DNA from 2 places in the Dendrosporobacter quercicolus genome. Region 1 is predicted to be linked to the other one. Evidence: riboswitches for the same ligand, from Rfam matches in the RefSeq annotation. Region 1 holds a riboswitch; the other holds the start of a gene.
What was found. A riboswitch is a leader RNA that binds a small molecule or an ion and turns the genes downstream of it on or off. The one in region 1 is predicted to bind FMN.

Region 1 (15,730 bases):
TAGCCTGCGTCAGTCGTTATTCTATCCGCCCTTCAGTAAAATAACCAAATTGACCGTTACCGCGCCGGAGGAAGGTGAAGTTCACCGCAGCGCAGCCGATATTGCCGCTGCGTTGACGTCTGCTTTGGCGAGCAGCGACAGTACGAAAATACTTGGACCGTTTGTAGCGCCGATTGCCAGGATTTCTAATTCTTTCCGGATGCATATTTTGATTAAGTCGGTGGAAAATGCGCCGGTGCGCTTGCAACTAAGCCTGCTGAAGCTGCATTTGCGGGCCGATGTCAGCATTGATGTCGATCCGGTAAATGTGATGTAGGCGAAGCTTACACAGCCGGGGAATAGATTTTTCTGTGGTTATATGATAGAATTTTTGCAGGATTGTTATATGAGTTAGAGGGAGGTTTTATCATGGCAATCTTAGATATAAAAAAAGCGGGCGATAAAGTATTAAAAGAAGCTTGCGTTCCTGTTGGCAAAATTGACCGCAGGATCAGGCAACTGCTTGATGATATGGCGCAAACAATGTATGATGCCGACGGCGTAGGCCTGGCGGCGCCGCAGGTTGGAATATCTTTACGGGTAATTATCATTGATGCCGGCGATGGACTGATTGAATTGATTAATCCGGTGCTGATAGAATCTGAAGGCGAGGAAAAAGGTACGGAAGGCTGCCTGAGCGTTCCGGGGATTTACGGTGAAGTCCAGCGGTTCAGTAAAGTTGTTGTTGAAGGCCTCAACCGTAATGGCAAACGCGTGCGAATTGCCGGTACAGGATTATTGGCAAGAGCGCTGCAGCATGAAATGGATCATCTGGATGGTGTATTGTTTATTGAAAAAGCTCAAACTATAAGCACGAGGTAATTGACGATGACAAAAATGCGGGTTGTGTTTATGGGAACTCCTGACTTTGCAGTTCCTTGTCTGGAGATGCTCATCCAGGAACAATACGAGGTTGCCGCAGTAGTAACGCAGCCGGACAGGCCTAAAGGCCGCGGACAGAAATTGGCGGCTACGCCGGTAAAACAGTTTGCCCTGCAGCATGAGCTGCCGGTGCTGCAACCGGCAAAAATCAAGACGGCCGAGTTTGCCGCCGAACTGGCGGCATTGCGGCCTGAGGTAATTGTTGTGGTGGCTTTTGGCCAGATTTTATCCAAACAGATTCTGGACATCCCCGCCCGGGGCTGCATTAATGTTCATGCTTCGTTATTGCCGCGGTATCGCGGGGCGGCGCCAATTCACTGGGCGGTGATTAACGGCGAAAGAGTCACCGGCGTAACAACAATGTTTATGGATACCGGTCTGGATACCGGCGACATGTTGTTAAAAGCCGAGGTGCTGATCGGTGATGAAACTGTCACCGGTGAACTTTATGATCAATTGAAACTAACCGGGGCGGCCGTTTTGAAAGATACGCTTGAACGAATTGTCAAACAAGAAATTGTCCGTACGCCGCAAAATAACGCGGAGGCAACCTATGCGCCATTGCTGGACAAGACAATCGAGCAGATTGACTGGACCAGGCCGGCGGTTGAAATTCACAATTTAATCCGTGGGCTTAATCCCCGGCCCGGCGCTTATTGCTGCTATCAGAACAAGGTGCTGAAATTATGGCGTTCCCGGGTTTATGACGCCGATCTGGCCACCAGCCGGCCCGGCCGCGTCGTAAAAGCCACCCCGGCAGGATTGCTGATTGAAACCGGCCGGGGCGTCATCGAAATACTCGAAGTCCAGCCGGCCGGTAAGCGGTGCATGCCGGCCCGTGACTGCGCCTGTGGTTATTGTATTGGCACCGGAGAAATTTTTGGGTAAGAAGGTGAATTTATGATCGATGTGGTGCCTCGCCCCAAAAAACGCTTGTTTTTGGCGCTGATTATGATCAGCCTGCTGGTAACCTGTGTGTCAGTCTATGGCATCTGGATGGTGAGTTTTGACGGACTAGCCAATATCAGCGGGCATTTGCCTGTTATCTTCGGCTGCCTGCTGCTACTAACCGGCATTGCTATCGCCAGTGGTATTGCCGGGATTGTTCTCGCTATTCTGGGCTTGCCGACACTTGGTGTTTTTCAAGGACTGGCCTGGTCGGCGATTAATCTGTTGTTTCCACTGGCGATCAGAATCGGCAAATTGCTGGATTTGGATAAAGAGCGTATTGAACGTTCCTTTATTGAAGTGAGCAATCATCTTATCTGGCGCAAGCGGATTAAAGTCCGGCCGGAAAAACTTCTGGTGCTGACACCGCATTGTATCCAACAAGAAAGCTGCCCCCATAAAATTACCCGCACTGCCGACAATTGCCGGCAGTGCGGCGGTTGTCAGGTTGGCGACCTGCTGGCGCTGTCGCGCCGGCTTGGCTTCCATTTTGCCGTGGTGACCGGGGGAACGCTGGCGCGCCGGGTGGTCAAAACAATCCGGCCTCAGGCCGTCCTGGCCATTGCCTGTGAACGTGACCTGACCAGTGGAATCCAGGATATCTATCCGCTGCCGGTCATTGGCGTATTAAATGAGCGGCCATTTGGACCCTGCTGCAGTACCAGGGTCGATATGAGCAAGGTTGAAACAGCAATTAAACAGTTTTTAGACGAGGAAAATGTAGGTGAGTAAATGGATGCCAGGCAAATTGCCTTAACGATAATTAACGATGTAAATGCCAATGGGGCTTACGCTAATATTGCGCTGGCCCGTGAAATTAACCGGCACAGATTGTCCGATCAGGACCGCCGGTTTATTACTGAGCTGGTATATGGAACGGTTAAAGCCGGAGCTACTTTAGACTGGATCATCAGCCACTACAGCACCAGGCCGCTGGACAAAATGGCGCCGATTATCCGGGATATTCTGCGGCTGGGTATCTATCAGCTGTTCTTCTTAACAAAAGTGCCTGCTTCGGCGGCCTGTAATCAAGCGGTGGAACTGACCAAAAAATATGGACATGCCGGAACGGTTAAATTTGTTAATGCCGTACTGCGCAATGCGGCCCGGTCGCCGGAAAAAGCCGTCTATCCCGATCGGCGGCAAGACCCGGTTTCGTACTTGGCCTTAACCTATTTCCATCCCCGCTGGCTGATCGCCAGGTGGGCCGGACGCCTAGGGCTTGAGGCCGCTGAAGCCTTATGCGCAGTCAATAATACAACACCATTGTTATCCATAAGAACCAATACCATAAAAAACAGCCGTACCGAGCTTGCCGCCACTCTGACCAAAGAAGGCGTTGTTTTTGAATGTTCGGCAATCGCACCGGAAGGAATTCTTTGCAGTGAGTATCCGGCCCTGGGCAGTCTGCAGTCACTGCAAACCGGTTTGTTCCAGGTACAGGACGAAAGTTCAATGCTGGTGGCGCATGTGCTTGCGCCGCAGCCAGGCGAGTTTGTCATTGACGCTTGCGGCGCTCCCGGCGGCAAAGCCACACATATTGCTGCTCTAATGGAAAATCAGGGACAGGTGCTGGTCATTGATATTCATGAACATAAACTGGCGATTACCCGTGAGAACGCAGCGCGTTTAGGGCTTGATATTGTCAAAACCCAGGCTATGGATGCCGTACAGCTTAGCGATTTATATCCGTTGCAGGCCGACAGGGTGCTTGTTGACGCCCCCTGTTCAGGTTTGGGCGTATTACGGCGCAAGCCGGACTCGCGCTGGCGCAAAAGCGAGCTTAATCTACAGCAATTGCCGGCGCTGCAGCGGGCAATTCTGGGCAGCGCGGCCGATTGCGTGAAGCCCGGCGGAGTTTTGGTCTATAGCACCTGTACTACCGAGCCGGAGGAAAACCAGGAAATTATTACGGCCTTTTTAGCGCAAAGACCGGAATTTAAGCTGCAAACCACCGGGGCGTACCTGCCGGTTCAGCAACAGCAGGAACTGGTTCAGTTATGGCCGCACATTGACGGCACTGACGGTTTTTTTATTGCCCGGCTTAAACGCAGTGAGTCGGTGCAAGCATGAAAAAAATAAACTTATTCGGACTGTTTGCTGAAGATATTGCTGAATTGCTAGCGCCGCTGGAGCTGCCTAAGTATCGTTCAAAGCAGGTTGTCGAATGGCTTTATCAGCGGGACGCCGCCTCTTTTGCGGAAATGACCAACCTGCCGGTTACCGTACGGGCCTTGCTTGAACAAACCTTTAGCATCCATCAGCCGGTCTTGAAAGCACAGCAAAATTCTCAGGATGGCAAAACCAGCAAATATTTGCTGGAATTTGCTGACGGGGAAGCAGTGGAAACCGTGTTGATGCGGCAGCCGTACGGCAACAGTGTATGCGTATCCAGTCAGGTGGGCTGTGGTATGGGCTGTGTTTTTTGCGCCTCAACCCTGCAGGGGGTTATTCGCAATTTAAACGCCGGCGAAATGCTGGCGCAGGTACTCTATATTCGGAAAATTCTTGGTTTCAGTCACCAGACGGTGAACAATATTGTCATCATGGGATCAGGAGAACCCTTGGCCAATTATGACCAGGTATTGCAATTCATCCGGTTATGTCACCAAGAATACTGTTTGCATCTCAGCTATCGCAGTATAACCCTGTCAACTTCCGGCATTGTTCCGGCAATGGACCGGCTGGGTGCCGAAGGGCTGCCGCTGACGTTAGCCATTTCGCTTCATGCGCCGGAGGATACGCTGAGATCAAAGCTTATGCCGGTCAATCAGCGTTATTCCGTCCGGGAGGTTGTGGCCGCCGGAGACCGGTATGCGCAAAATACCGGTAGGCGGGTTACTTATGAATACGCGCTCATTGACGGCTGGAATGATCAGCCGGTGCAGGCCCGGCAATTGGCTTCATTGCTCAGCGGCCGGTTGTGCAATGTTAATTTAATCCCGGTGAATGCCGTGCCCGAGCGTGGTCTCGCTCGTCCGGCCCCGGCTAGAATAGAGAGTTTTGCCCGGATTTTGACAGACCGGCATATTGCCGTTACCGTCAGGCGGGAAATGGGGGCGGACATTCAGGCGGCTTGCGGCCAGTTAAGAAATAAAGCAGGAAAAACCATACACTAACGGAAAATCCGTTCATGTATGGTTTTATTATTCGCTGGCAATAATGGGGATAGATCTAACTGGCTGTTTTTGACTATATTGGCAATATCGCTTATAATATTCTATATGATTCCAGCGGGGTGCATAAAATGACATTTGTCCGTAATTTGGAAAATATATTTGAAAAGTACATTGAGGGATTTTTTAATAAAAAATTCTCCAGCGGTTTACAACCTGTTGAAATTGCCAAACAAATCGTCAAAGAAATGAGCAACCAGCGGTCGGTTGGCGTTTCTCAGGTTTATGTTCCCAATGCTTATTCAGTTTTTCTTAAAAAAGAAGATTTTGAGAGAATTGCGCCTTATGGCAGTGCAATTCGCGAAGAACTGTCCCAACATATAAGGGAAGAGGCCAAACGTATGAATTATACCATCATCGGGCAGCCGGTTGTTGATCTTTTTCTGGATGAAACCACAACCGGCGGTTTGCTGCGAATTGCAAGCCAGTTTACAGAACCGCTGCCGGCGGAAATAGAAGATACTTCCGCTGAAGCTTCTCTGGGGGATACCAGAGTTTTTGATAAGCTGACGGTTGATCCCGTCGCTTGTCCCGTGCAGAAAATTTTGGCCCAAGCCGTTATTATCGCCGGCTTTGATCAAGGACTTAAAACAACCGTTGGCGCCAGACGGATCAATATTGGCCGGCGGGAAAGCAATGAACTGCCGCTTACCGATATGAATACCTCACGGCTGCATGCTTATATCACCCTTGAGGATGGCCGGCATGTCCTGCATGATGCCAGGAGCCTCAACGGCACTTATGTGAACGGGCAGCGCATTACCCGCCGGCAGCTCTGCGCCGGCGATAAAATAAAGATAGGCAACACTATCATTTTGTACAATCAGGAAGGCTGAAATTCCGGCTTGCATAAATGCAGCCAGCGGCTTGCGCGTTTGCCGGAGTCAAGCTGGTTTCAACGATGTGAGGTGAACTGAAATTGCCGATAAAAGTGCTGATTCCTGCGCTGCTGAGCATTATCCTGCAATATTGTTTAGTTGTACTTATTTATTACTTTTTATTCCGCATCATAAAAATGCTGTATTTAGAGTTAAAGGCTGATCCAAGTCCGGCGCTGTCTTTCCAGCCGGCCGGTTTACCGCCGCAGCGCGCCAGCTTACTGGTACTGGACAGCGGGAGCAGCAATCTGCAAGCTTTCCGGTACTATATCGGCGAAACAATGACCGTTGGCCGGAACAGCTCCAATGACCTGATTATTGATGATGGTTTTGTATCCTATGATCATGCCTGCATCTCACAGTACAAGGCTGGTTACTGGCTGACCGATTTAAACAGCACCAACCGGACTTATCTCAATGGACAGCTGGTTGCCGATGAAGTTGCCTTACATCATGGAGATATTATAAAAATTGGTACGGTTACTTTTAAATTTGAGAGGTGACGGGTATTGCTGGTATTCGCTAAATCTGACATTGGTCTAATCCGGCAAACCAACGAGGATAGTTATGCTTGTATTCATCCAGTTTTGTTTTTAGTCGCTGACGGCATGGGCGGGCATGTGGCCGGGGAAGTCGCCAGTAAACTGGCAGCCCAGGCTGTCAGTGATTACTGGCAGCAAAATTCACCAGTTCGTTCAGCGCCGGAGCTCTTGCTGGAGCAAGCGATCACAAAAGCAAATGAATTGATTTTTCAACTGTCTAAATCAAGAGACGACTATGCCGGAATGGGTACTACAGTCAGCGTCGTTTATCTTGAAGATACAAACGTATTTTGGGGTCATGTTGGCGACAGCAGAATATATTTATTGAGAGATCATCAATTATGCCAGCTTACGAATGATCATTCTCTGGTTTGGGAACTGGTTCAGAGCGGCAATATCACCAAAGCACAAGCCCATACGCATCCCCAGCGCAATATGCTGACGCGCGCTGTCGGCGCCAGTAAAACCATCCAGGTGGATATTGGAACAACCATCTGGCGAAAGGGCGATTGCCTGTTGCTATGCACCGACGGCTTAACCAATATGCTTGATGAGCAGGAAATATGCCGGATCATTACAGCAGAATACCAGGATGGACAAAAAGCGGTCAATGCCTTAATCACTGCAGCCAATCAAGCAGGCGGCCTGGATAATGTGACCGCTATCCTGCTGAAAAATGAGGAAGTGTGATGATGGCTGCTGACTACCATGAGGAACGGTTCCTGATCGGCATTGCCAGCCTGGTTGCTGTTGGCGGTCTGCTGACCGTAGAGCTGGCCAGCGGGTTTATTGATTATTTGGCGCTGGCTGTAATTTTAGGGTTAATTTTAGTGTGGTTTGCCGTTCCTTGGCTGATCAGAGCCAACGGACATCAGGGAGATCCGCTGTTCTTACCGCTGGCCGTTTTACTGGTCAGCATTGGCCTGACGCTGATTTTCCGGCTCAAACCGCGCCTCTTTATCTATCAGGCGGTATGGGTTGCAGTCGGGCTGGGTGCATTCTTTTTTTCCGCCTTTTTTTTTCGGCAATTGGAAAAGCTGGCTGATTATAAATATATCTGCGGGCTGTTTGGCGTGCTGCTTTTATTGACGGCAATACTTTTCGGAGCAGATATTGGCGGGAATAAGAACTGGGTAATTCTTGGCCCGGTCAGCTTTCAGCCTTCAGAATTCGCCAAATTATTTATTGTAGTTTTTTTGGCGGCTTACTTAAATGACCGCCGGGAAATTCTGGCCCTGGTCAATCAGAAATACGGGCCGTTAACCTTGCCGCCGCTGCGGTTTATCGCCCCGCTCCTGGCGGTATGGGGCCTGACCATGCTGATATTTGTCCTGCAGCGCGATTTAGGCTCGGCCCTGCTGTTTTTCGGCATCGCCCTGATCATGACTTATATGGCCAGCGGCCAGCTAAACTATCTTTTGTTTGGCGGCTGCCTGTTTCTGGCAGGTGCTCTGGTCTGTTACAGTTTATATTCCCATGTCCAGGTCAGAGTGGATATCTGGCTGAACCCCTGGGCTGATCCCAGCGGCAAAGCCTTTCAAATTGTTCAATCCCTGTTTGCACTGGGATCAGGCGGTATTTTAGGCAGCGGCCTGATGGCGGGATTTCCTGACCTGATTCCTGAAGTCCATACCGATTTTATCTTTGCGGCAGTTGGCGAGGAATTAGGTCTGACCGGCACAGCCGCAATTATGCTGATTTATATGATTGTCGTTGGCCGCGCTTTTCAAGCGGCAATCACGGCCGAAAAAACCTTTGCCTCACTGGTCGCCGCCGGCCTGGCGGCGGCGACGGCGCTGCAGGTTTTTATCATTGTCGGCGGAGTAACCAAATTTTTGCCGCTAACCGGCATTACACTGCCTTTTATCAGCTATGGCGGAAGCTCAATGGTAGCCAACTTTATTGTTTTAGGTGTATTATTTGCGATATCAGAAAAGAGGCCGCAGCATGCAAAACGGTGATTTGGCAAAAAATATCCGCCGGGTTGCCTATGGTTTGATTTTTTTGCTTGTCCTATTGTTTGTTCATATCTCTTATCTTCAGATCATTCAAGGCAGCTTTTATGCCTCGCATCCGCTTAATCGCCGCAGCATCGAATACAGCAAAACAGTGGCGCGGGGAACTGTGTTTGACCGTAATGGCCAAAAGCTGGCGGTCAGTGAAAAAACTGACCACAATGGTTTTAAAAGATTCTATCCTTATGGGGCATTAACGGCGCATTTGGTTGGCTATGACAGCGCCAGGCTGGGCAAAGCCGGACTGGAAAGCTCCCATAACGGTTATTTGTCCGGCATTGACAGCCCGCTCCGGGGCTTAGGGCCGGTAAGCAGGCTCTTTACCCGCAGCCAGGTGCATCATATCGCGCTGACCATTGATATTGATTTGCAAAAAGCCGCCGATCAGGCGCTGGGTGACAAACGGGGCGCAATCGTGGTGCTGGAGCCGCATACCGGGGCAATACTGGCAATGGTCAGTAAGCCCGGTTTTGATCCTAATGACATCGACAGCCGCTGGGACCAGCTGTCCGGTTCGGCGGCAAGCCCATTGCTTAACCGGGCTACCGGCGGTTTATACCCGCCGGGGTCAATCATTAAACCACTGATTGCCGAGGCTGGCTTAACCGAGCATATTGTTGATTTACAGCAAAAGTTCAATTGTACAGGAGCGCTTGTCAGCGGCCCGGACTACCGTTTACCGGAAACCAATGCTAAGGCGCATGGTGAAATTAATTTAGCCCAGGCTTTGGCAGTTTCCTGTAATGTAACTTTTGGTAAAATCGCGATCGATTTAGGCAATACTAAAATTGCAAATGCTTTTGCCCGCTTTGGCTTCAATCAAAGCACCGGCCCGGATTTGCAGGAAACAGCCAGCCGGTTGCCGGAGTTTGGCCGGCTGGCCGACGGCGATTTAGCCCAAACCGGTATCGGGCAGGGCAGTCTACTGGTTACGCCGCTCAGGATGGCGCTTCTGGCCGCTACTTTTGCCAATCATGGTCTGACCATGCGACCTTATTTGATTGATAAAATTATGACAAGTGACGGTACTGTGATCAAGCATTATCCGCCTGAGGAATGGCTTAGACCAACTAATGCTCAAATCGCCCAGTCCGTTACCGCGATGATGGTCGGCGTTGTCGAGAACGGCACCGGCGCTGCGGCCCGGATCGCCGGTACGGCGGTAGCCGGTAAGACCGGAACGGCCGAAAACCCGCATGGCCGGGATCATGCCTGGTTCATCGGTTTTGCGCCTGCCGACAACCCCAGAGCCGCTATCGCGGTTATTGTGGAAAATGGCGGAGCAGGCGGCGCTGTCGCAGCACCGATAGCCCGTAAGGTGTTAATACAAGCATTACGCTGAGGAGGTGACTGAATGTTAAATCGTACATTAGCAAATCGCTATACCATCTTAGAACATATCGGCGGCGGCGGCATGGCGGATGTTTACCGCGCCCATGATAAATTACTGGACCGCTCGGTGGCGGTAAAGGTTCTGCGTCCCCAATTCACCAATGACGATGAATTTGTAACCAGATTCCGCCGTGAAGCTCAGGCTGCGGCAAGGCTTTCTCATCCCAACATTGTCAATATGTATGATGTTGGCCGCGATGAAGATACGGATTATATTGTAATGGAATACATTTCAGGCGAAACCCTCAAGGAAAAAATTCAGCGCGAGGGTCCTCTGCCTGTTGAACAGGCAATTCGAATTGCAATAGAGATAGCGGAAGCCCTGGAGCATGCGCATCAGAATAATTTAATTCACTGTGATATAAAACCGCACAATATCCTGGTAACGCGTTCAGGCCGGATAAAAGTGACTGATTTTGGCATTGCCAGAGCGGTTACTTCGGCAACCATGACCCATACAGGCACAATTATCGGGTCAGTGCACTATTTTTCGCCTGAACAGGCCAAAGGCAGCGCGATTGGCGCAAAGTCGGATATTTATTCACTGGGTGTCGTGCTGTATGAAATGCTGACCGGCGAGGTCCCGTTTTCCGGTGAAACCTCGGTCGGCATAGCGCTGAAACATTTACAGGAAGACCCGAAGCCTTTGCAGGAAATTAACGCTGCTATTCCGCCGCTGGCCGAAGCTGTTGTGCTTAAGGCCATGGCCAAAGAGCCGGAGGCCCGGTTTGAAAGCAGTACGGAAATGATTGCAGATTTAAAAATGGCCCGGAATTATTTGCGGGATGATCAGACCAGGCGTCTGGCGCGGGAGGATTTCCCCACCCAGGTATTGCCGAGGATTACCGCAGATGGCGATGACGGTTCTGTGTCCGCAAGCAACGGCAAGCAAAAGGGCAACCGGAAGAAATTGATCGGCGGCCTGCTGGCTTTGCTCCTGCTGGGTTTTGCGATCGGAGCTTTTTTGGCTTATGGTAAATTCTGGAGTACAAGTGAAGTGAATGTTCCCAATGTCGTCGGCAAGCAGGTGGAAGTTGCCAAAACCATGATCACCGGACAAAATTTAAGGGTCAGCGTTACCGAAACCTATAATGAAACTGTACCGGCCGGCCAGGTTGCATCACAGTACCCGGAAGCCGGCGCTACGGTTAAAGAGCAGCGCACCATTACGCTGTTTGTCAGCAAGGGCGCTGAAATTACCGTTGTTCCTGATGTCAGAGGCCTTAACCGGCGGGATGCCGAATTGCAAATTAAAAATGCCGGCCTGAGGCTGGGGCTGGTCGATGAACAATATAATGACCTGCCGGCCGATACTGTGGTTAGTCAAAATCCCCGCCCGCCGGCCCAGGTAAATAAAAATACCGTGATCGATCTGGTCATCAGCAAAGGCAGCGGCCCGCGCAAGCTGGTCATGCCTGATTTCAGGGGCAGTCCGGTCAATACAGTCGATACCCAGCTAGACAGCTTAAAGCTTAAACTGGGTACAATTACCGAAGTTGCTGATGACAAGTATCCGGCCGGGACCATTACCGGGCAAACGCCGCCTCCCGAAGCTGAAGTAACTGAAGGGTCAACCGTAGACTTTACGGTTGCCAAAAGTACGGCCGGATCGGCCAAGCGGGCAATCGTTCAGATTGCGGTTCCTGACGGGGCCGCCAAGCAGGCGGTTCAGATTGTTGTCACAGATTCCAATGGACGGCGGGTGGTTTATGAAAACGTTCATAAGCCGGGCGACAAGATAGAGAAAACAATTGAAGGCGCCGGTCAGGTTCGAGTACAGGTGTATATTAACGGCATGCTGTTACAGGAACAAACCATTTAGCGGAGAAGGGGTGTTATATGCTGCGGGGCGTTATTGTCAGGGCATTCAATAGTTACTATTTTGTTCAGACAGCCAATAAAGTCGCGATGTGTACTTTACGGGGACGGTTCAAAAAGGAACGCTTCTCCCTGCTGGTCGGCGATGAGGTGGAATATACCGCCACCGGGGAGGAAAAAGGCGTGATTGAGCAGATACTGCCTCGCCGGAGTATGCTGAGGCGTCCAATGGTTGCCAATGTGGATCAGGTCATTCTTACCTTTGCGGCGGTTAATCCGGATATTAACACTGCTTTGGTCGACCGGTTTCTCATTTTGGCTGAACTTTCCGGATTAGAGATCGTCATTTGCATTAACAAGGTGGATTTGGCGGATACCAATCAATTACAGGCTTTGGCCGGATTATACCAGCGTATCGGCTATCCGGTTCTGCTGCTGTCAGCCAAACAAAATACGGGCCTTGAACCCCTCAAGCAACGCTTGTTTGGCCGGATATCGGTGTTTGCCGGTCCGTCGGGCGCGGGTAAATCTACTATTTTAAACGCGCTTGAGCCAGGCCTGGCGCTCACCACCGGCGAGGTCAGCGCCAAGATTGGCCGGGGCAAGCATACAACGCGCTTTGCCGAGCTGCTGCCATTATCCGGCGGTGGTTTTGTCGTGGATACCCCGGGCTTTAGCTTCACCGAATTTACGGATGTTGCAGCCCCGGAATTGATGCACTGTTTTCCGGAGTTTGCGAAATTTGCCGGTAATTGTAAGTTTACGACCTGTCTGCATCACAAAGAACCGCAGTGCGCCGTTAAACAGGCGGTGCAGGAAGGACAAATAGCGCCTAAGCGTTATGATTCGTATCTCGAAGTATTAACAGAAATCAGGGAAGCCAGGAAAGGGTTTTGAAAATGATAAGAATAGCGCCATCAATACTGTCAGCCGATTTTGCCCAGCTGGGGACTGAAATAAAAAAACTTGAGGCTGCCGGAGCCGATATGATTCATATTGATGTCATGGACGGACATTTCGTCCCTAATTTGACCTTTGGCCCGCCGGTTGTCGCTGCTTTGCGGCAGTTTACCGCACTGACTTTCGATGTTCATCTCATGGTAAATAATCCCCAGGATTTGATTGCCCCATTTGCCCGGGCGGGTGCCGATCTCATTACTGTGCACGCGGAAACCGCTCCCCACCTAAACCGCCTGCTGCAAAATATTAAAGAAACCGGCAGCAAAGCGGCAGTGGCTTTGAATCCGGCAACACCGCTGAGTATGGTGGAGGAAGTGCTGACCGAAGTGGATATGATTTTAGTCATGAGCGTAAATCCTGGCTTTGGCGGTCAGAAATTTATTCCTTCAGTCCTTGATAAGCTGGCAAGATTGCGCCATGAACTGGATAAGCGTAAGTTAACTGTTGATCTTCAGGTGGACGGAGGCATAAATGCAGCGACGGCCCCTCAGGTTATCGCCGCCGGCGCTAATATCCTGGTGGCCGGTTCGGCGGTCTTTGGTGCGCCGGATATGAAGGCGGCAATAGCAATGCTTCGCAATGCGGAGTAATCATGGGACTTGATTATTTTGGCATTCAGTGGTAAGATTAATTTCATCAACAATTCAATATTGGCAGCCTTTGGGGCGAGGTGAAAAAGAGGGACGCTCTCTTTTAATTCCTGACCGGCGGTATAACCCGCGAGCCGTATGGCAGATCCGGCGTAATTCCGGAGTCGACAGTAAAGTCTGGATGGAAAAAGGCAGTATTAGGCAATCATTTTGCGTAATATCTTTTTCATATGTAAATTTTCCGCTCTTTAGGCTGTTAAAAAGTAAAACTTTTTAACAGCTATTGTTTTTGCAGGCGAACAACAGCAACATAGATAAGTGATTTTGCGGCTATGCTGCGCCGGACGCGGTGCAAGCCGCGGCTTTTCACCGGTGCAGCGCCAGGCTGCACGCATTGGCGGAGGTTGATGGATAAAATGGATGAACAATATATGCGGCAGGCTTTACATATTGCTCAGTATGCGGCAGGACGGACCAGCCCTAATCCGGTAGTGGGGGCGGTGCTGGTCCGCAATGGCCGAGTTGTCGGGCAAGGCTGGCATTGCCAGGCCGGTGCGCCGCATGCCGAAATTAATGCGCTTAAACAGGCCGGCGAACTGGCTCGCGGCGCGACAATCTATGTAACACTGGAGCCCTGCTCGCATCACGGCAAAACCGGACCCTGCACGGAGGCCCTGATACGGGCCGGCGTCAGCAAGGCTGTTGTAGCCATGACTGACCCTAATCCGGTGGTAGCCGGACAGGGACTGGACAAACTTCGCGCCGCCGGCATCGAAGTTGTCGAGGGCGTTTTAGCTGCTGAGGCTGCCAAAATCAATGAAGTTTTTATTAAATGGATTACCTGCAGGTTTCCTTTTGTTGCGCTAAAAACGGCCATGACTTTAGATGGGAAGATTGCCACCTGTCAGGGGAATTCACAATGGATTACCAATGCGGCTTCCCGGCGGAGAGTACACGAATACCGCAATATCTATGATGCCATCATGGTGGGAATCGGCACGGTATTGGCCGATAACCCGGCGCTGACCACCCGGCTGCCGGAAGACAGCCGCAATCCGCTGAGAGTGATTGTTGACAGTCAGGCGCGCACGCCGCTGTCGGCGCAGGTTGTCCGTGATCAACTGGCGCCGACCATCATTGCGGTTACGGCGCAGGCTCCGGCGGAAAAAGTTGAAGCCTTGCGGGCGGCAGGCGTTGAAGTGCTGACCGTAGCTGCCAAAGACGGCAGGGTTAATCTGCGGGAATTGCTGAAAATCCTTGGCGCAAGATGCATTACCAGCGTTCTGGCGGAGGGCGGGGCAACATTAAATGCGGCAATGATCAACAGCAATTTGGTGGATAAGGTTTACTGGTTTATTGCCCCCAAATTTGTTGGCGGCTGCTTGGCGCCAGGGCCAATCGGCGGAGCGGGGGTGAATTTGATTGATGAGGGGTATTCCGTTGAAGATATCAGCAGTGAAATCTTGGCCGGGGATATTTTAATCAGCGGCTATTTGCGTAATCGGGAGGGACGAGATGTTTACCGGACTTGTGGAAGAACTGGGGAAAGTGAAATCAATTGTACGCGGCGCGAAATCGGTCCGCCTGACCATTGCGGCCCGCGAAATCATGTCTGATGTTAAACTTGGCGACAGCATTGCAGTAAACGGCACTTGCTTGACCGTAGTTGATTACAGTCATTCCTGGTTTACCGCCGATGTCATGCCGGAAACCGTTGACCGTACTGTCCTGGCCAGGCTTAAAGCAGGCGATGCCGTCAATCTGGAACGAACGCTGCGGCTGGGTGACCGGTTTGGCGGGCATATGGTCAGTGGACATATCGATGGACTGGGCACAATAAGCTTGCTGCAAAAAGACGATAATGCCATCCTTGTCAGTATTACGGCGCAGGCCGATATTTTGAAGTTTGTCATTAAAAAAGGCTCAATAGCGATCGATGGCATCAGTCTGACGGTGGTGGACTGCGGCGCCGACTGGTTTACCGTTTCACTGATTCCGCATACTGCGGCGCAAACTACACTAAGCTTCAAACAGGTTGGCGATCCGGTAAATCTGGAAACCGATATCATTGGCAAGTATGTGGAAAAACTGCTTGGCTGCCATTTGCCGGAAACGCGGACGAAAGATTCGGCCATCACGTTGGAATTTCTCAGTAAGCATGGCTTTTCCAGTTAATGCAGCACACTTCATTTAGGGGGTTGGGTTATGAATTTTCATACCATTGAAGAAGCGATTGAAGACATTAGAAACGGTAAGATGATTGTGGTAGTCGATGACGAGGATCGTGAAAACGAGGGCGATCTATTGATGGCCGCTGATAAAGCGACGCCTGAAGCCATTAACTTTATGGCCGCTTTTGGTCGGGGACTGATCTGCATGCCCGTGGCTGGCGCGCGGCTGGATGAATTGGGAATCGGGGCAATGGTCGCCCAAAATACGGACACCCAATGCACCGCGTTTACCGTTTCGGTCGATGCGCATAATGTGACC
Region 2 (15,730 bases), on a different contig from region 1:
CTTATCCGGCAATTCACCGAATTTATGGGTAAAATGGAAGAAATCAGCCGTCAGCCTGAGCCGGTAACTTCGATTACCATTCTGGGCGGACATGATAAGGATGGCGTTGAAGAAAACCTTGCTTTGACCATTGAAGCGGGGGAAATTGTTTGTATTGTAGGGCCAACCGGTTCAGGGAAGAGCCGGCTGCTGGCCGATATTGAGTGGCTGGCCCAGCGGGATACGCCAACAAACCGCCAGATATTGATTAATGGCCGGCAACCGGACAGTAAGCGGCGGTTTGCGGTTGAACAAAAACTGGTTGCCCAAATCTCACAGAATATGAACTTTGTAATGGATCTGACAGCGGCCGAATTTGTGCACATGCATGCCGAAAGCCGGATGGTTGAGCATCTCGAAGCGGTAACGGCAAATGTTCTGGAAATAGCCAATCAACTGGCCGGTGAAAAATTTCGGCCTGATACGCCGGTGACCGCCTTAAGCGGCGGGCAGTCCCGGGCGTTAATGATTGCTGACGCCGCTTTTTTGAGCGTCTGCCCAATTGTATTAATTGATGAACTGGAAAATGCGGGAATAGATCGCCGGCAGGCTTTGCAACTGCTGACGGCAAAGCAAAAGATTGTGTTCATGGCCACGCATGATCCCATCCTGGCCTTAATGGGCGAACGCCGTATGGTGATCAAAAACGGCGGGATCAGCAAGATCATTGCAACATCGCGGCAGGAGCGGGCGAACTTGGCGCGATTAGAAAAGCTGGATCTTCAATTGTCGGAGATCCGGGAGGCGCTCCGCCGTGGTGAAAAACTCGGAACAATTGCCTTTGCATTTGATTAACTGAATAACAATTCACCCTTTACACCTCCTTTCATATTCTAAAGCAGATGCAGCTTATTTTGCTTTAGAATGAAAGGAGGTTTTGTGATCGGTGAAAGCTGAACGAGGCAGTAATCAACACTTACCGGCCCTGCTGGTTATTTTTGGCGGAACCGGTGACCTGGCCCGCAGAAAACTGTTGCCGGCCTTATACAATTTGCTGTGTGACGGGTTGTTGCCGGAACATTTTGCCGTGGTAGCGGCAGGCCGCAGGGAAAAGACAACGGAACAATACCGCAGCGAAGTGTTCACGGCGATTACTGCCTATTCACGCAATGCAGTAACTGCTGAAAACTGGCGGATATTTCAGCCGCTCATTCATTATGTCCGCCTGGACTTTCTTGACGTTGCAGGCTATGCCCGGCTGCACAGCATTCTGGAGGGAATTGACCGGCGCCATGCTACCGCCGGTAACCGCATTTTTTATCTGGCTGTTGCTCCTGAGTATTTCGAACCAATCGTACAGGGGCTGCGCGATCAGCAAGATCCGGCTGAGTGCAGAGGCTGGAAACGGCTGGTTATTGAGAAACCTTTTGGCAGAGATTTACAGAGCGCCGTCCGATTGAATGATAAACTTAGTGCGGTATTTAGTGAAAACAATATCTACCGGATTGATCATTATCTCGGCAAGGAAATGATTCAGAATATCATGGTGCTGCGGTTTTGCAATTCCGTGTTTGAGGCTGTCTGGAGCAATAAATATATCGACAATATTCAAATTTTACTGAGTGAGCAGGCCGGTATTGGCAGCCGCGGCGGCTATTATGAAACGGCGGGGGCAATGCGGGATATGGTGCAAAACCATATTTTGCAAACCTTGTCGCTGGTTGCGATGGACCCGCCGGTAAGTTTGCAGCCTGATGCAATCAGAAGCGAAAAGCTTAAAGTCATCCAGGCGCTTGAGGTATTTACCCCGGCAATGGTTGCTGAAAATGTTATTTTCGGCCAATATGACCAGGGGATGGTCAAGGATCAGCAAGTGAAGGCATACCGGCAGGAAGACAAGGTAGCTGCAGATTCGGTAACGGAAACTTTTGTGGCGATGAAGCTGTATATTCAAAATTTTCGATGGTCAGGAACCCCGTTTTATCTTCGAACCGGAAAACGTTTAGGCAGCAGTGAGGCGAAAATTGTCATCCAGTTCAAGCCTTTACCGCCGGTGCTGTATCTGCGCAAGCAACCGCTGGAGCAGCCGAATGCATTGATGATTAAAATTCAGCCCGAAGTGGGGGTTTGTTTCCAGTTTAGCACCAAAAATTTCAACTCAAAAGAAGAAATTGTTTCAGCGCGGATGGACACCGGCAATGTTTCCAGCAGTAATGGTAATACTCCCGAAGCCTATGAACGGTTGATTGTCGATATTTTACGCGGCGACACCACCTTGTTTTCACGCTGGGATGAGGTGGAAGCTTCCTGGGCGTTTGTCGACCGTCTGATTACCGGCAGACGACTGCAAAGCTTTCCTAATTACGCCGCAGGCTCCATGGGGCCGGCCCAGGCGGACGAACTGATCAGGCGGGATGGACGGAAATGGTGGGATTGAGTAAAGAGGGGAGCGCCAATGAAAATATATGATATTTCCCTGCCAATTGCCTGCGATATGCCGGTTTACAAAGGTAAACCGGACAAGCGGCCTGTACTTAGCGTGGCCAGTGATTTTACCATCGGGCCGGTCTATGAGAGTAAACTGGAAATGAATTTGCATACAGGAACTCATCTGGATGCCGCCCTGCATATCTTTCCCGGCGGCGGGACCATCGACAAAATACCATTGACCAGTGTGGTGAACAAATGCAGCGTATTGGATTTACGCCAGGTGACAGAGAAAATTACAGCCGCCGATCTGGCTGTTCGGCCTATTGCCGGCGGTGATTTTGTGTTATTGAAAACCCGGAATTCCTATGAACAAATCCTGGAAGGGCAGTTTATCTATTTGACAGGCGGCGGAGCCGAATATTTGGTTAATTGCGGCGTAGCCGGCGCGGGAATTGATGCCCTGGGGATTGAACGTAATCAGCCCGGTCATCCTGCCCATCGCTTATTGCTGGGCGCCGGGCTGCCGGTGTTAGAAGGGCTGAATCTGAAAGAGCCGCCGGCCGGACGCTATTTGCTCGTTGCCGCTCCGCTGAATATTATCGGCGCTGAAGCTGCGCCGGTCAGAGCCTTGTTATTGCCGCTGCCGAAAGAGTGGCAATGCCTGGAATGAGCCGTTTTAAGCCTGCTTGAAGCATATTTTGTTGTATGTCCCAGGCTAAGCCTTTTGTTATAATTTTAATAAGTTTAAAAAGTCTAATGTTTAACGGCAATTGCTTGAACCAGCATACCAGCAATTGACAAATGTTCCGACAGCAGTTATATTGAAATAGATGACTTATTCTCAGGGCGGGGTGCGATTCCCCACCGGCGGTATCCCAGCAGGCTGGGGAGCCCGCGAGCGCTCTTTTGATTGAAGAGGTCAGCAGAACTGGTGAGAGACCAGTGCCGACGGTACAGTCCGGATGAAAGAGGATAGGGCAGTGAGCGTGTTTTTATCTAGAGTCAAAGTATTTATGTGGCTTGATTTTGCTGGCTGTCTATCTTGTTGCCCTGATTCTGATAGGTCGAACTAATGTTTAGGAGGCGTACTTATTTTGAATCAGAACTTGTTAGAAAAGTTTGGAACACCGCTGGAGAGAGTGGAAAAAGCGGTTGCAGCCCTGCGGCAGGGACACGGCGTGCTGGTCACTGATGATGAACAGCGGGAAAACGAAGGCGATATCTTTTTTGCCGCCGAAACACTGACTGCTGAACAAATGGCCCTTTTAATCCGCGAATGCAGCGGTATTGTATGCCTGTGTCTGCCGGAGGATAAAGTTCAGGTGCTCGAACTGCCGCCCATGGTGGGGGACAATACCAGCAGTTTTCAAACGCCTTTTACCGTATCGATCGAGGCGTCTTCCGGCGTTACTACCGGTGTATCGGCTGCCGACCGGGTGGCCACAGTTAAAGCTGCGGTTGCAGATGGCGCTCAGCCCGCCGATTTGCGCCGGCCTGGACATGTCTTTCCGTTACAAGCCAAGCGCGGCGGCGTTTTTGAGCGTCAGGGACATACGGAAGCGAATGTTGATCTAATGCGCCTGGCCGGATTGAAGCCTTATGGCGTATTGTGCGAATTGACCAACCCTGACGGGACAATGGCCCGGTTGCCGCAAATCGTAAATTTTGCTGAGAAAAATAATATGCCGGTAGTTACCATTGATGATATAATCGAATACCGGAAAGCGCACGGCTGTTAACCCGCGGTTGCGCAACAGCGATTCAACAAAAAATCGTTTTATCACTTGACAAAGTCAGGAAAAAAGCTTATCATCGTTATAATGTAAATTGATCCTGTTTCGGGGAGATTAGCTGATCAGTATAACTGAAGGCCGAGCTGTTGCCTAATCTCCTGACAGATGATTGAATGAAGGATAAAATTGGATAAGGCATTGGGCCTAATCGACCAGTAAACTGGAGGTTAACCATCAAATGGTTAGCCTCTTTTCTGTTTTTTCAGCGTTGATTTACTTGCAACCGCTATACCCAGTGCAACCCGCGGTTGTTTATATAGAGTAAATCTATTATTTGGAGGGATTTATATGTTTTTTTTGTCCACTGATAAACGTAAAGCGGCGGCTGGCAGACTTTATGCGGTGATTGCGCTTATCTTAATGGCTGCCGTTGGCCTGACAGGCTGCGGCGCCAAACAAACGGCGGGAACGGATGCTGCCGGACAACCTCCGGTTACCTTACTTAATGTTTCTTATGACCCTACCCGTGAGCTGTATAAAGAGTTTAACGAGTCATTCGCCAAGTACTGGAAAGAAAAAAACGGCCAGGAGGTTACGATTAAACAATCCCATGGCGGTTCCGGCAAACAGGCCCGGTCGGTGCTTGATGGCCTGGAAGCCGATGTGATCACTTTGGCTTTGGCTGACGATGTCTATCCGCTGCAAAAGGCCGGCCTGATAGCGGCCGACTGGGAGAAAAGACTGGCGAATAACGCTACTCCTTATACATCAACCATTGTTTTTTTGGTACGCAAGGGAAATCCCAAGAATATTAAAGACTGGGATGATTTGACCCGTGACGATGTGGCGGTGATCACGCCAAATCCCAAAACGAGCGGCGGAGCCCGCTGGAATCATTTGGCCGCCTGGGGTTACGGTCTGAAAAAATTTAATAACGATGAAAATCAGACCAAGGAATTCCTGGCGAAGATTTATAAAAACGTACCGGTGCTGGATACCGGAGCCCGCGGCTCTACCACGACTTTTGTGGAACGCGGCATTGGCGATGTTCTGCTTGCATGGGAAAATGAAGCCTTGCTGGCAACGATTGAGTTAGGCAAGGATAAGTTTGATATTGTCGCCCCTTCGCTGAGCATTTTGGCCGAGCCGCCGGTAGCAGTAGTGGACCAGGTCGTCGACAAAAAAGGCACCAGGGCGGTGGCGACTGCTTATCTTGAGTATTTGTATACTCCGCAGGGACAGGAGCTTGCCGCTAAGTATTTCTACCGGCCGCGCAATGAGGCTGTGGCTAAAAAATATGACAGTCAATTCCCAAAACTTAATTTGTTTACGATCAGCGATTTAGGAGGCTGGGGCGAGGCTGGCAAAAAGCATTTTGCGGATGGCGGTATTTTTGATCAGATCTATACGCCAAAAAAATAACGGGATAGGTAGAATGGTATGCGGAGTTTGCCAACGTTAAAAAAACACAGTATCTTGCCGGGTTTCGGGCTGACCCTGGGATTTACCATGCTGTATCTGGGGTTGGTGGTCTTAATTCCACTGTCCACAATTTTTCTTAAAACCATGGGAATCAGCGGCGCGCAGTTGTGGTCGATAGTAACCGAGCCCCGGCTGGTGGCTTCATATCAATTAAGTCTGGGCGCGTCTCTGGCCGCGGCGTCATTGAATGCTGTTTTTGGCTTACTTGTAGCCTGGGTGCTGGTCCGTTATCAGTTCCCGGGCAAAAAGCTGATTGACGGGCTGGTGGATTTGCCGTTTGCCTTGCCGACGGCTGTTGCCGGCATTACCTTAACCACCTTGTTTGCTCCCAATGGCTGGATTGGGCAGTATTTTGCCCTGGCCGGGATTAAGGTGGCATTTGCCCCTCTGGGCGTAGTGGTAGCGCTGACTTTTATCAGCCTGCCCTTTGTTATCCGGATGGTGCAACCGGTTTTGCAAACGCTGGACAAGGAAGTTGAAGAGGCTGCCGCCTGCCTGGGCGCCAATCGCTGGCAGACATTTGTTAAGATTATTTTTCCGGAGCTTATGCCCGCTTTGCTGACCGGCTTTGCCCTGGCTTTTGCCCGGGCGTTGGGAGAATACGGTTCAGTCGTCTTTATTTCCGGCAATATGCCCATGCAAACGGAGATTACCCCTTTATTAATTATGATCAAACTGGAGCAGTATGATTATGCCGGCGCCAGCGTGGTGGCCGCGGTGATGCTTGTAACCTCATTTGTGCTATTGTTTTTCATTAATATACTGCAATGGTGGAGCAGTAACCGCCATGCTTAATTAGGAGGTGCCTGCGATGGCCGGACCTATTGCCTTGCGGTACGGAACGCCGAAATTGCGCTCGCAGACGACAACCGAACGGCCTGTTGTACGCTGGCTGCTGATTGGCGTTGCCCTGACCTTTTTAGGGTTAATGCTGGTCATACCGCTGATTGCCGTTTTTGTAAAAGCACTGGAAAGCGGAATTGCCGTTTATTTAAAAGCAATTATTGAACCTGATGCATTGGCAGCCATGCAGCTGACTTTGCTGACCGTGGCCGTGGCGGTACCGGTCAATGCTTTGTTTGGACTGGCGGCGGCCTGGTCGATTGCCAAGTTTGAGTTTACCGGCAAAAGCTTTTTAGTCACTTTGATTGATCTGCCTTTTGCCGTATCACCGGTCATTGCCGGCCTGGTATTTGTTTTTCTTTTTGGTAAGCCCGGCATTCTTTGGCCCTGGTTGTCAGAGCAGGGAATTCAAATCATTTTTGCTCCGCCGGGGATTATACTGGCGACGCTTTTTGTCACATTTCCTTTTGTCGCCCGCGAGCTTATTCCGCTCATGCAGTCGCAGGGCACGACAGAGGAAGAGGCGGCTTTGACTTTGGGGGCCAGCGGCTGGAAAACGTTCTGGCATGTTACTTTGCCCAACATTAAGTGGGCGCTGGTCTATGGCGTCATCCTGACCAGCGCCAGAGCAGTAGGCGAGTTTGGCGCAGTCTCCGTGGTGTCAGGCCATATCCGGGGAGCAACCAATACCCTGCCGCTGCATGTGGAAATTCTATATAACGAGTATCAATTTGTCGCTGCTTTTGCCGTCGCTTCACTGATGACGCTGATGGCCATTTTTACTTTAATCATTAAAAATTTTGTAGAATGGAAGGTCAGGCAGCAGATGAAGAAGGCGGCGATTCAGCAGGGTCAAACGGAGGTTGCCGATGAGTATTGATATTGTGGGAATTCATAAACAATTCGGGACATATGCGGCGTTACAGGATATCAACTTAACGGTGCCGACCGGGGAACTTGTGGCCTTGTTAGGGCCGTCGGGTTCCGGAAAGACAACTTTGCTGCGGATTATTGCCGGTCTGGAAACGGCTGACCAGGGAAGCATTTTGTTTAACGGCGAAGATACGTCAAGTTATGATGTTCAGCAGCGGCAGGTCGGTTTTGTGTTTCAGCATTACGCTTTGTTCAAACATATGAATGTATTCGAAAACGTGGCTTTCGGGCTGAATGTCCGGCCCCGCAAGCTGCGTCCGGCGGCTAAGGAAATTGAGGAAAAAGTGCATAAGCTGCTCAGTCTGGTCAGACTGGATGGCTTTGCGGCCCGTTATCCTTCCCAGCTTTCCGGGGGACAGCGGCAAAGAGTAGCCCTGGCCAGGGCGCTGGCGGTCGAACCGCAGGTGTTATTGCTGGATGAACCATTTGGCGCACTGGACGCAAAGGTTCGCAAAGAACTTCGGCGCTGGCTGCGGCAGTTGCATGACGAGCTGCATATTACCAGCGTATTTGTTACGCATGACCAGGAGGAAGCGCTGGATGTGGCTGACCGGATTGTCATATTAAATCAGGGACGGATTGAGCAGCTTGGTACCCCGGAAGAAGTCTATGAACAACCGAAAAATGCCTTTGTGTATCATTTTCTGGGCAATGTTAATTTATTCCGGGGCCGCATCCAGCAAGGTCGGGTACAGATCGGCTCAATGGAATTTGAAGCACCGGAATATGCCAATGCCCAGGATACCGGTTCCATTGTCAGCTACGTCCGTCCTTATAATCTGGAAATCGAGCGCAAGAGCGGCGGCCAGGCGTATTTCCGGGCGCGCATTATTCATATCCGGGCGGTAGGCCCTACGGCTTTTCTGGAGCTAAGGCGTGAGGATACCGGAGAGCTCATTGAGGCTGAACTGGTTAAGGAACGCTACCGGGAATTAAATTTAAAAACCGGCGAAACGGTTTTCGTAAAACCTAAAGATCTTAAAATTTTTCTGGAAGACTATTGTATTTAGATTAATAGAAAGCGCGATGCAGTCGGGCTTTCTATTGTTTTTGCCCGGCCGTGCTATGGACTTTTGTTCAGGCATAAGATAAAATGAAGAATATCATTCAGCTAACTCGGGAGTAATGGCGCTAACCAGTTTAGCGTTTTATTTTTAGCCAACTGCTGACATTCATCAGCGGAGTTTAGCGGCGGCTTTCGTTTCCGGTAAGCCGGGCAACCCGGAGTTGCGGCTTTCGTCAGCCTAATGCGCTGCTGAGGCAGGGAGGTTAAAATGTCCAAAATACAGATTTGTATCTTAATTATTTGCAATTTGTTTTGGGCCGGTAATTATGTGTTTGGTAAATTTGTCATCGCCGAAATGACGCCGTTTTGGATTACCTATAGCCGCTGGGCGCTGGCGGTATTGCTCTTGTATCCGATTGCCCGCCTGCTGGAGCCGCCGCTGCGGTGGGAGGCGGTAAAGAAAGACTGGCTGTTATTAAGCGGAATGGGCCTGTCGGGCATTATCGGCTATAATGTTATTTTGTATTCGGCCCTTCAGTATACCACGCCCACCAATGCTGCGTTGGTCAGCGCTGTAAATCCGGGTTTAATTGTTGTTTTTTCCGTCCTTATCAATAAAGAGCGAATTTCCCGGTTGCAACTGGGCGGTTTTGTTATTTCCCTGCTCGGCGCTTTGGTTGTTTTGACCAATGGGAGCTTTGCGCGTATCCTGGAAGCCAGGTATAATTCCGGCGATTTGCTGATGCTGGCCGCCGTGCTGGTATGGACCTTTTATACCTTATTGAGCCGCAAGCTTTCTACCCCGCCGATTACCGCAACCACACTATCAACAGCAATTGCTGTGGCGTTGATGTCGCCGTTCGCTGTTTACCAGGGCTTGGATATTGGCTCCATTGGGCCGGTGGCTGTCGCCGGAATTGCCTACATGGTACTGTTTCCCTCCATTGGCTCGTTTGTTTTTTGGAATATTGCGGTGCGGGCGGTTGGCAGCAGCAAAGCCGGTGTTTTTCTCAACCTGATCCCGGTATTTACGGCCGGCATTAGTGTTATGCTGGGAGAGCGCATTTCAGCCGCTCAACTGCTGGGCGGTTTATTGGTATTTTGCGGCGTTTATTTGACTACCGGCTTATTGGAACGGCCAGTCAGCTGCAATCAGGGAGGATAATGCCGCAGTGTATCATGCGGTAAAAGTGAGGTGATAGAAATGGCGCATACCCTGCGGAGCAATATCGTTCCGGGTAAGCTGGTAAAAGTAGTGCAAAAGCAGCATCAGCGAACCGGCCAGTTAACCGAAGGGATTGTAAAGGATATTCTGACTTCCAGTGCAGTCCATCCACGGGGAATAAAAGTACGTTTGACTACGGGAATTATCGGCCGGGTTCAGCAACTGTAAAGAGTAAAGGGCCTGCCGCAACACGGTTTTAAAGAGTGTAAGGCAGCAGGCCCGGAGCGGGAGAGCATTTAAGTGCTGCGCCGCTGCCGCTTACCCTGCGCTTATGCATAATACCCTCCCGCTCCTCAGTGATACTTAAGGCTTAACAACAACAGGGACAGGTCCCTTGTTTGCTTTTGCAAACAAGGGACCTGTCCCTGTTTGAATACGGCTTTCAGCTATTGACCAATTGCCGTCTTGGGGTTTCTGACAAGCGTTCTACTGCGACAGGTCTTTTGTTTTAGCTGTTGCCGTTAACAACATTCACCGGATTTCCGGCGACAAAAGCCTGGATATTATCGGCCATCAGGTTGATGAGCCGTTGCCTGGATTCATAGCGCCGCCAGCCAATATGCGGGGTTATAATGACATTGTTCATGCCGAACAGGGGATTATCCAGCTCCGGCGGTTCGGGATCCTGTACGTCCAGGCCCGCTCCGGCAATGATTTTATTGCGCAAAGCCGCAATCAGATCGGCTTCATTGATTAAAGCTCCGCGGGAGGTATTGATGATATAGGCGGAAGCTTTCATCAGCTCCAGCCGTTCTTTGTTGATGATATGCCTGGTCGCGTCATTCAGCGGGCAGTGCAGGGAAACAAAGTCGCTTTGCTCCAGCAGCCGCTCAAGCGTGGTAAACCTGGCATTTATTTCAGTCCAGTCTTTGGGGCGCGGATTGTAGGCGAGGATATTCATGCCGAGAGCCAGGGCAATGCTGGCGGTTTGCCGGCCGATTGCACCGGCGCCGACAATGCCAAGCGTTTTACCGCGCAGCTCAAAATGGGGCACCTGCAGGTATTTCGTAAAATTAGCAAAATTTTTGCGTTCCAGCATGGATTGCTGCTGGGGCAGTGAAGCGCTCAGATTCAAGATAAAGGTAATTGCCAGTTGGGCCACTGCTTCGGTGCTGTAACTGGGAATATTGCAAACAGCAATATTTTTCTCGCGGGCGGCAACAATATCAATGTTGTTATAGCCTGTGCCGGCCTCGCAAATCAACCGGACGGACGACGGAAATTGCGAGATGACGTCACGGCCGACAGGCAACTCTTTCGTAATGATAATATTTTGCCCCTGGACCCTGCCGACAATTTCTTCATTGCTGCTGGCGTCATAGCAGGTCAAGGCGGTCAGCCGGCTGAGCGGGGAAAAATCAAGCTTATGGTCAAAGTCCAGTTTGGCTGCATTGAGGAATACCGTTTTCATCAAAAAACCTCCTGATACCGTGAGTCGCTTAAATTTTGCGATTAGAATGCGAGGATATGACGTTTCGGCCAACGAAGCAGGGCGGAAAAAGACCGCATGCTAAGCCCAATGTTTAGGTGACGCACGATATGATGTTGGAATATTCTTAAATATAAGTATATGGCGGACGTTGACGCCTGTCAATCGGTGCAGAGATGTCTTGAATGCGACAAGCCGGTTATTTCCGGAAAAGAGGCGGGCCCGGCTGCGTTTACAGTAAAGAGGGACGCTACAATGACACGGCATTTTTAGCGTCCCTCTCTCTCAACTGGAATTTAGCTCGTTATTGAGCGAACGGCGACAATTTTCCAACTGCGATAATTATCACGTTCCAGATTCATGATATACTGTTTGCCGGTGGTGCTCTTTTTAATCAGAACAGAAGCGCTGCTGCCGGTTTGGGAAACCAGGCTGAAGGAGTCCTTATTCCGGTCTAAGCCGTACTGGGAAGCGTTGGTTTTCGCAAACTCCACCGGACTGACCGTGGTAGAGCCGGTTCGGTAATTGCCGCTGTAACGCCAGGTGTTATCATTGTCGCGGTAATAATAGCCGCCGTTATAATAGCCTCTGCTGCGACCGTCATAGCGGGTGTCGTAGTGTGCGCCATTGCGATAATTATCGCTGCTATAATAGATGCGGCCATTCCCGTCAACCCAGCCGCGGTTTTCACTCGAGCTGGGCCAGCTGGTTCTGTGTTGGTGCCAGCCTCCGCTCCGATTGGTTGATTTATTGCTTTTTGTATCTTTACTGCTTTTTGTCGCAACTTTTTTAACCGATTGCTGGTCATTATGGTAAGTCATGCCGGTCGTGTTGTCGGCGGCGCTGACAACTGCAGGCAAGCCGGCGCCGGCCATAATTGCCGCTCCGGCTACTGCGGCGGCATACCGTTTGTATTTGCGGCGGATCAGCTTACTGGTGGCAGATTTTTTGTCCACGAAAAATCCCTCCCCATTTTTTTATAACCTGGCTATAATGATAGTTTTTCATTATTACAGGACGTTGATTCGTGGTAATTTTAACTGACTTATTCATGAACAAAATACATGATTAATTCACTGTTGCTGGTATATACTAAAATTACTAAGTTTAAACTGGAGTTTTAATTCAAATTTTGCGAAAAAATAAGTTTTTTATAAAAAAAGATTGACAAATAATTGAATCGATAATATTATTTAATTAATAATAATTATGATTAACATTGAAGGAGTGGTTAGCATGTTCGTTAAGGTTGGTCAGCAAGCGCCGGATTTTTCGATGGTAACGACAAAAAACCTGGACACTCTGGATGAAGTTGCGAAACTTGAAGATTACCGGGGTAAATGGCTAATATTGTTTTTTTACCCACTTGATTTTACTTTTGTCTGCCCAACTGAAATCCGTGGCTTCAACGCCAAGCTGGCCGAATTTAAACAGCATGGCGCTGAAATACTGGGCGTCAGTGTGGACAGTGTGCATTCACATAAGGCCTGGATTCATACTTCGCGTGATGCCGGCGGTTTAGGCGGGCTTGACTATCCGCTGGCCTCAGATATTACAAAAAAAGCAGCCAGGGATTACGGTGTGCTGATTGAAGAAGAGGGAATTGCGCTGCGGGGTTTATTTATCATTGACCCCGAAGGAATACTTCGTTATCAGGTAGTGGCCGATTTGAATGTGGGCCGCAGCGTGGATGAAACTTTACGGGTATTGCAGGCATTACAAACCGGCGGTCGTTGCCCGATTGACTGGCAGCCGGGGGAAAGAACGATTTAGTACATAGCCGCACTGTTGGAAATACTGCAGATGATGAGTGTGACGGCAGAACGGGAATTTTTAATTGTTTCCGTGCTGCTGTCACCGTTCATGGGCGGCGGATAATGCCGGTCCGCGCAGGGAATCTGTTTGATTTGTATATGTTAGTCCGGTCACCACTCATAAAATTTAAACAGGAGGGATTTACCGATGTCAGAGCAGGATAGCAAAAAGAAAAAAATCGTAGACTGTAGTAGTGCAGGCAAAGGTTTTGCGCGGACGGACGACAGTGATATAGCGCCGGAGAATTGTCCGTTGCCGCCCGGCCAGGCCAAAGGATTTGCCAGAACCGAGGATAGCGACGAACCCGCAGCCTGCGGTAAAGGCCGGGATTGCAGCAGCGCCGGCAAGGGCTTTGCGCGGAGCGAAGACTGTGAGGTAGCGCCTGAGGATTGTGCATTGCCGGACGGTCCCGGTAAAGGTTTTGTTAAAAGCTACAACCCTAAGAAAAATTAATTATATTCGTAAACTTCAGGCATGGTTAACAACCGTCGCCTGAAGTTTTTTATTTGTCAGGGAGTTGCCGTTTATTTTGCTGAACATACAATATCATTACCATGGTATTGAAGGAGGCGGCGCCTGATGCCAGTTGAAATTACAGCGTTACACTGGACGTTTAGCCTGTTCATTGTACTCATTATGGCTGCAATGCTGCTAAGGCGGGATAGCAGCCTGCTATGTATAACCGGCGTATTTATCCTCGGTTGTTTTGCCACAGCCAGTCTCAGCCAGGCTGTGATTGGCGTCTTTAACAGTTTTGTTTATGCTGTGAGTGAACTTGCAGGCACAATTCTGGTCATCTCCATCATTGTCGCAATGGGTAAAGTGCTGTCAGGAACGGGCATTAATGAATGTATGGCAGCGCCCTTCGCCCGGATTATCCGCTCGCCGGGAATGGCTTACTGGCTAACCGGCGGATTTATGATGGGCGTTTCCTGGTTTTTCTGGCCGTCGCCGGCAGTAGCCTTAATGGGAGCTGTGCTGCTGCCGGTTGGACGTCGGGTTGGTCTGCCGGCGATTGGCATGGCGATGGCGATGAATTTATTCGGTCATGGGATTGCCTTGTCCGGTGACTGGGTCATTCAGGCTGCACCAAAGCTGACGGCGGATGCAGCCGGAATTCCGGTGCAGGACGTGGTCAGCGCCAGCTTGCCGCTGGTTTTGGTTATGGGTCTGGTAACGGTGAGTGTTGCTTACCTTATGCTGCGCCGGGATATGGCTAATGGCAGCCTGGTTGTAGAAGCGGCGGAAAAAAACACTGCCGGGGTACGGTTAAGCCAAATGGATTTTGCGCTGGGGGACAGGCTGAAAAAGCTGCTGGCCGCTGTGATTCCATTGCTGTTTGCCATTGATGTGGCTGTTATGTATAAGCTTAATTTACGGGGCAGTGATGCAACCGCGCTTATTGGCGGTACGGCTATTTTTATTCTGGTATTGATCGCGCTGTTGAGTCATCGCGGTCGGGTATTGGAGCAGACAACCACTTATTTGGTAGAAGGCTTCACCTTCGGTATGACTGTTTTTGGCCCGATTATTCCGATTGCCGCTTTTTTTTATTTGGGGGATGACGGTTTTTTGGCTATTTTTGGCCCGGCTTTGCCGGCAGGGTCTAACGGTTTGGTCAATGACCTGGGTATGCTGCTGGCTCAGTCTGTGCCGATCAACGCAGCGGTTGGCGCTTTTACCATTACGATCGTCGGCATGATTACCGGACTGGATGGGTCGGGCTTTTCCGGTATTTCACTGGTCGGTTCCCTTGCCAAACTGTTTTCGGTTTCTACCGGTTCAGGGATAGCAACAATGACTGCGCTGGGACAGATTGCCGCAATATTTACCGGCGGCGGGACCCTGATTCCCTGGAGTGTAATCGCTGTTGCGGCAATTTGTAATGTCAGCCCATTCGAATTGGCGCGCCGCAATTTGTTGCCGGTGCTGTCCGGTCTCCTCGCGATGGCTGTTGCGGGGGCGCTGCTAATCTAAGCTATGAGCATCTTCCTCAGCCTTAATTCCGCAATATTTGGGGCTTAAGGCTGCCGGTTTTGCCCGGTGTGTGGTATAATCATTTACACTTGGCTGTTACTGTCAGGCCTATCTTACTGAGGGAGCGTTCCAATGAAATGCAAAGCAAATCTGTTGTTACTGACAACCGCAGCTATCTGGGGGCTGGCTTTTGTCGCCCAGCGGGCGGGGATGGAGTTTATCGGTCCTTTTACTTTTAACGGCATCCGGTTTGCCCTGGGGGGACTGTCCCTGATTCCCCTTATGGTCTATTATCGGGGCAGGGCGGACGGCCAGGGGACGGTTCTGGCAAACTCCTGGCGCGCCGGTATCGCTGCCGGCGCTATTTTATTTATCGCGGCATCATTGCAGCAAATTGGCTTAATTTATACAACTGCCGGCAAAGCTGCTTTTATCACCTGCTTGTATATTGTGCTCGTTCCGCTGGCCAGCGTGTTTTTAAGGCAGCGAATTGCCTGCAGTACCTGGCTTGGTTCGGTACTGGCCGTTGCGGGCCTGTATTTATTGTGTGTCAAAGAAAGCTTTGTTGTAGCTTATGGCGATTGGCTTGAGGCGGCAGGCGCCGCCTTTTGGACAGCCCATATTCTGCTGATTGACCGGTTTGTCCGGCGAACCAGCTTCTTGCAGCTGGCGTTTACGCAGGTCATGACCTGCGCGGCGCTTAGTATGCTTGTCGCCGCGGTTATAGAAACAATAACGCCTGCAGGAATTTTACAGGCTGGCGTTCAGCTGCTGTACGGCGGCGTTTGTTCAGTTGGCATTGCTTATACCTTACAGATCATCGGGCAGAAAAATGCCCCTCCGGCCCATGCTGCGATTATTTTGAGCATGGAAACGGT

Region 2: linked by a shared signal. The riboswitch ahead of ribB (3,4-dihydroxy-2-butanone-4-phosphate synthase) and the one ahead of ribD (bifunctional diaminohydroxyphosphoribosylaminopyrimidine deaminase/5-amino-6-(5-phosphoribosylamino)uracil reductase RibD) in region 1 are both predicted to bind FMN.

Annotation. Positions count from the first base shown of each region.
Region 1 covers NZ_FNHB01000001.1:556,271-572,000, reverse strand. The annotation lists gene priA (primosomal protein N') at 1-316, shown strand, start outside; gene def (peptide deformylase) at 409-861, shown strand; gene fmt (methionyl-tRNA formyltransferase) at 868-1,809, shown strand; gene BLR06_RS02745 (DUF116 domain-containing protein) at 1,822-2,601, shown strand; gene rsmB (16S rRNA (cytosine(967)-C(5))-methyltransferase RsmB) at 2,602-3,942, shown strand; gene rlmN (dual-specificity RNA methyltransferase RlmN) at 3,939-4,988, shown strand; gene BLR06_RS02730 (FhaA domain-containing protein) at 5,117-5,881, shown strand; gene BLR06_RS02725 (FHA domain-containing protein) at 5,965-6,426, shown strand; gene BLR06_RS02720 (Stp1/IreP family PP2C-type Ser/Thr phosphatase) at 6,433-7,155, shown strand; gene BLR06_RS02715 (FtsW/RodA/SpoVE family cell cycle protein) at 7,155-8,426, shown strand; gene BLR06_RS02710 (peptidoglycan D,D-transpeptidase FtsI family protein) at 8,413-9,822, shown strand; gene pknB (Stk1 family PASTA domain-containing Ser/Thr kinase) at 9,835-11,694, shown strand; gene rsgA (ribosome small subunit-dependent GTPase A) at 11,712-12,587, shown strand; gene rpe (ribulose-phosphate 3-epimerase) at 12,590-13,240, shown strand; FMN riboswitch at 13,303-13,437, shown strand; gene ribD (bifunctional diaminohydroxyphosphoribosylaminopyrimidine deaminase/5-amino-6-(5-phosphoribosylamino)uracil reductase RibD) at 13,657-14,856, shown strand; gene BLR06_RS02685 (riboflavin synthase) at 14,756-15,415, shown strand; gene BLR06_RS02680 (bifunctional 3,4-dihydroxy-2-butanone-4-phosphate synthase/GTP cyclohydrolase II) at 15,446-15,730, shown strand, end outside.
Region 2 covers NZ_FNHB01000004.1:253,384-269,113, reverse strand. The annotation lists gene BLR06_RS10530 (ATP-binding cassette domain-containing protein) at 1-834, shown strand, start outside; gene zwf (glucose-6-phosphate dehydrogenase) at 926-2,416, shown strand; gene BLR06_RS10520 (cyclase family protein) at 2,435-3,079, shown strand; FMN riboswitch at 3,243-3,387, shown strand; gene ribB (3,4-dihydroxy-2-butanone-4-phosphate synthase) at 3,504-4,148, shown strand; gene BLR06_RS10510 (sulfate ABC transporter substrate-binding protein) at 4,491-5,564, shown strand; gene cysT (sulfate ABC transporter permease subunit CysT) at 5,583-6,419, shown strand; gene cysW (sulfate ABC transporter permease subunit CysW) at 6,436-7,347, shown strand; gene BLR06_RS10495 (sulfate/molybdate ABC transporter ATP-binding protein) at 7,337-8,410, shown strand; gene BLR06_RS10490 (DMT family transporter) at 8,675-9,571, shown strand; gene BLR06_RS10485 (YwbE family protein) at 9,611-9,799, shown strand; gene BLR06_RS10480 (NAD(P)-dependent oxidoreductase) at 10,080-11,042, opposite strand; gene BLR06_RS10475 (hypothetical protein) at 11,357-12,016, opposite strand; gene BLR06_RS10470 (peroxiredoxin) at 12,297-12,833, shown strand; gene BLR06_RS10465 (hypothetical protein) at 13,023-13,328, shown strand; gene BLR06_RS10460 (hypothetical protein) at 13,455-14,852, shown strand; gene BLR06_RS10455 (DMT family transporter) at 14,985-15,730, shown strand, end outside.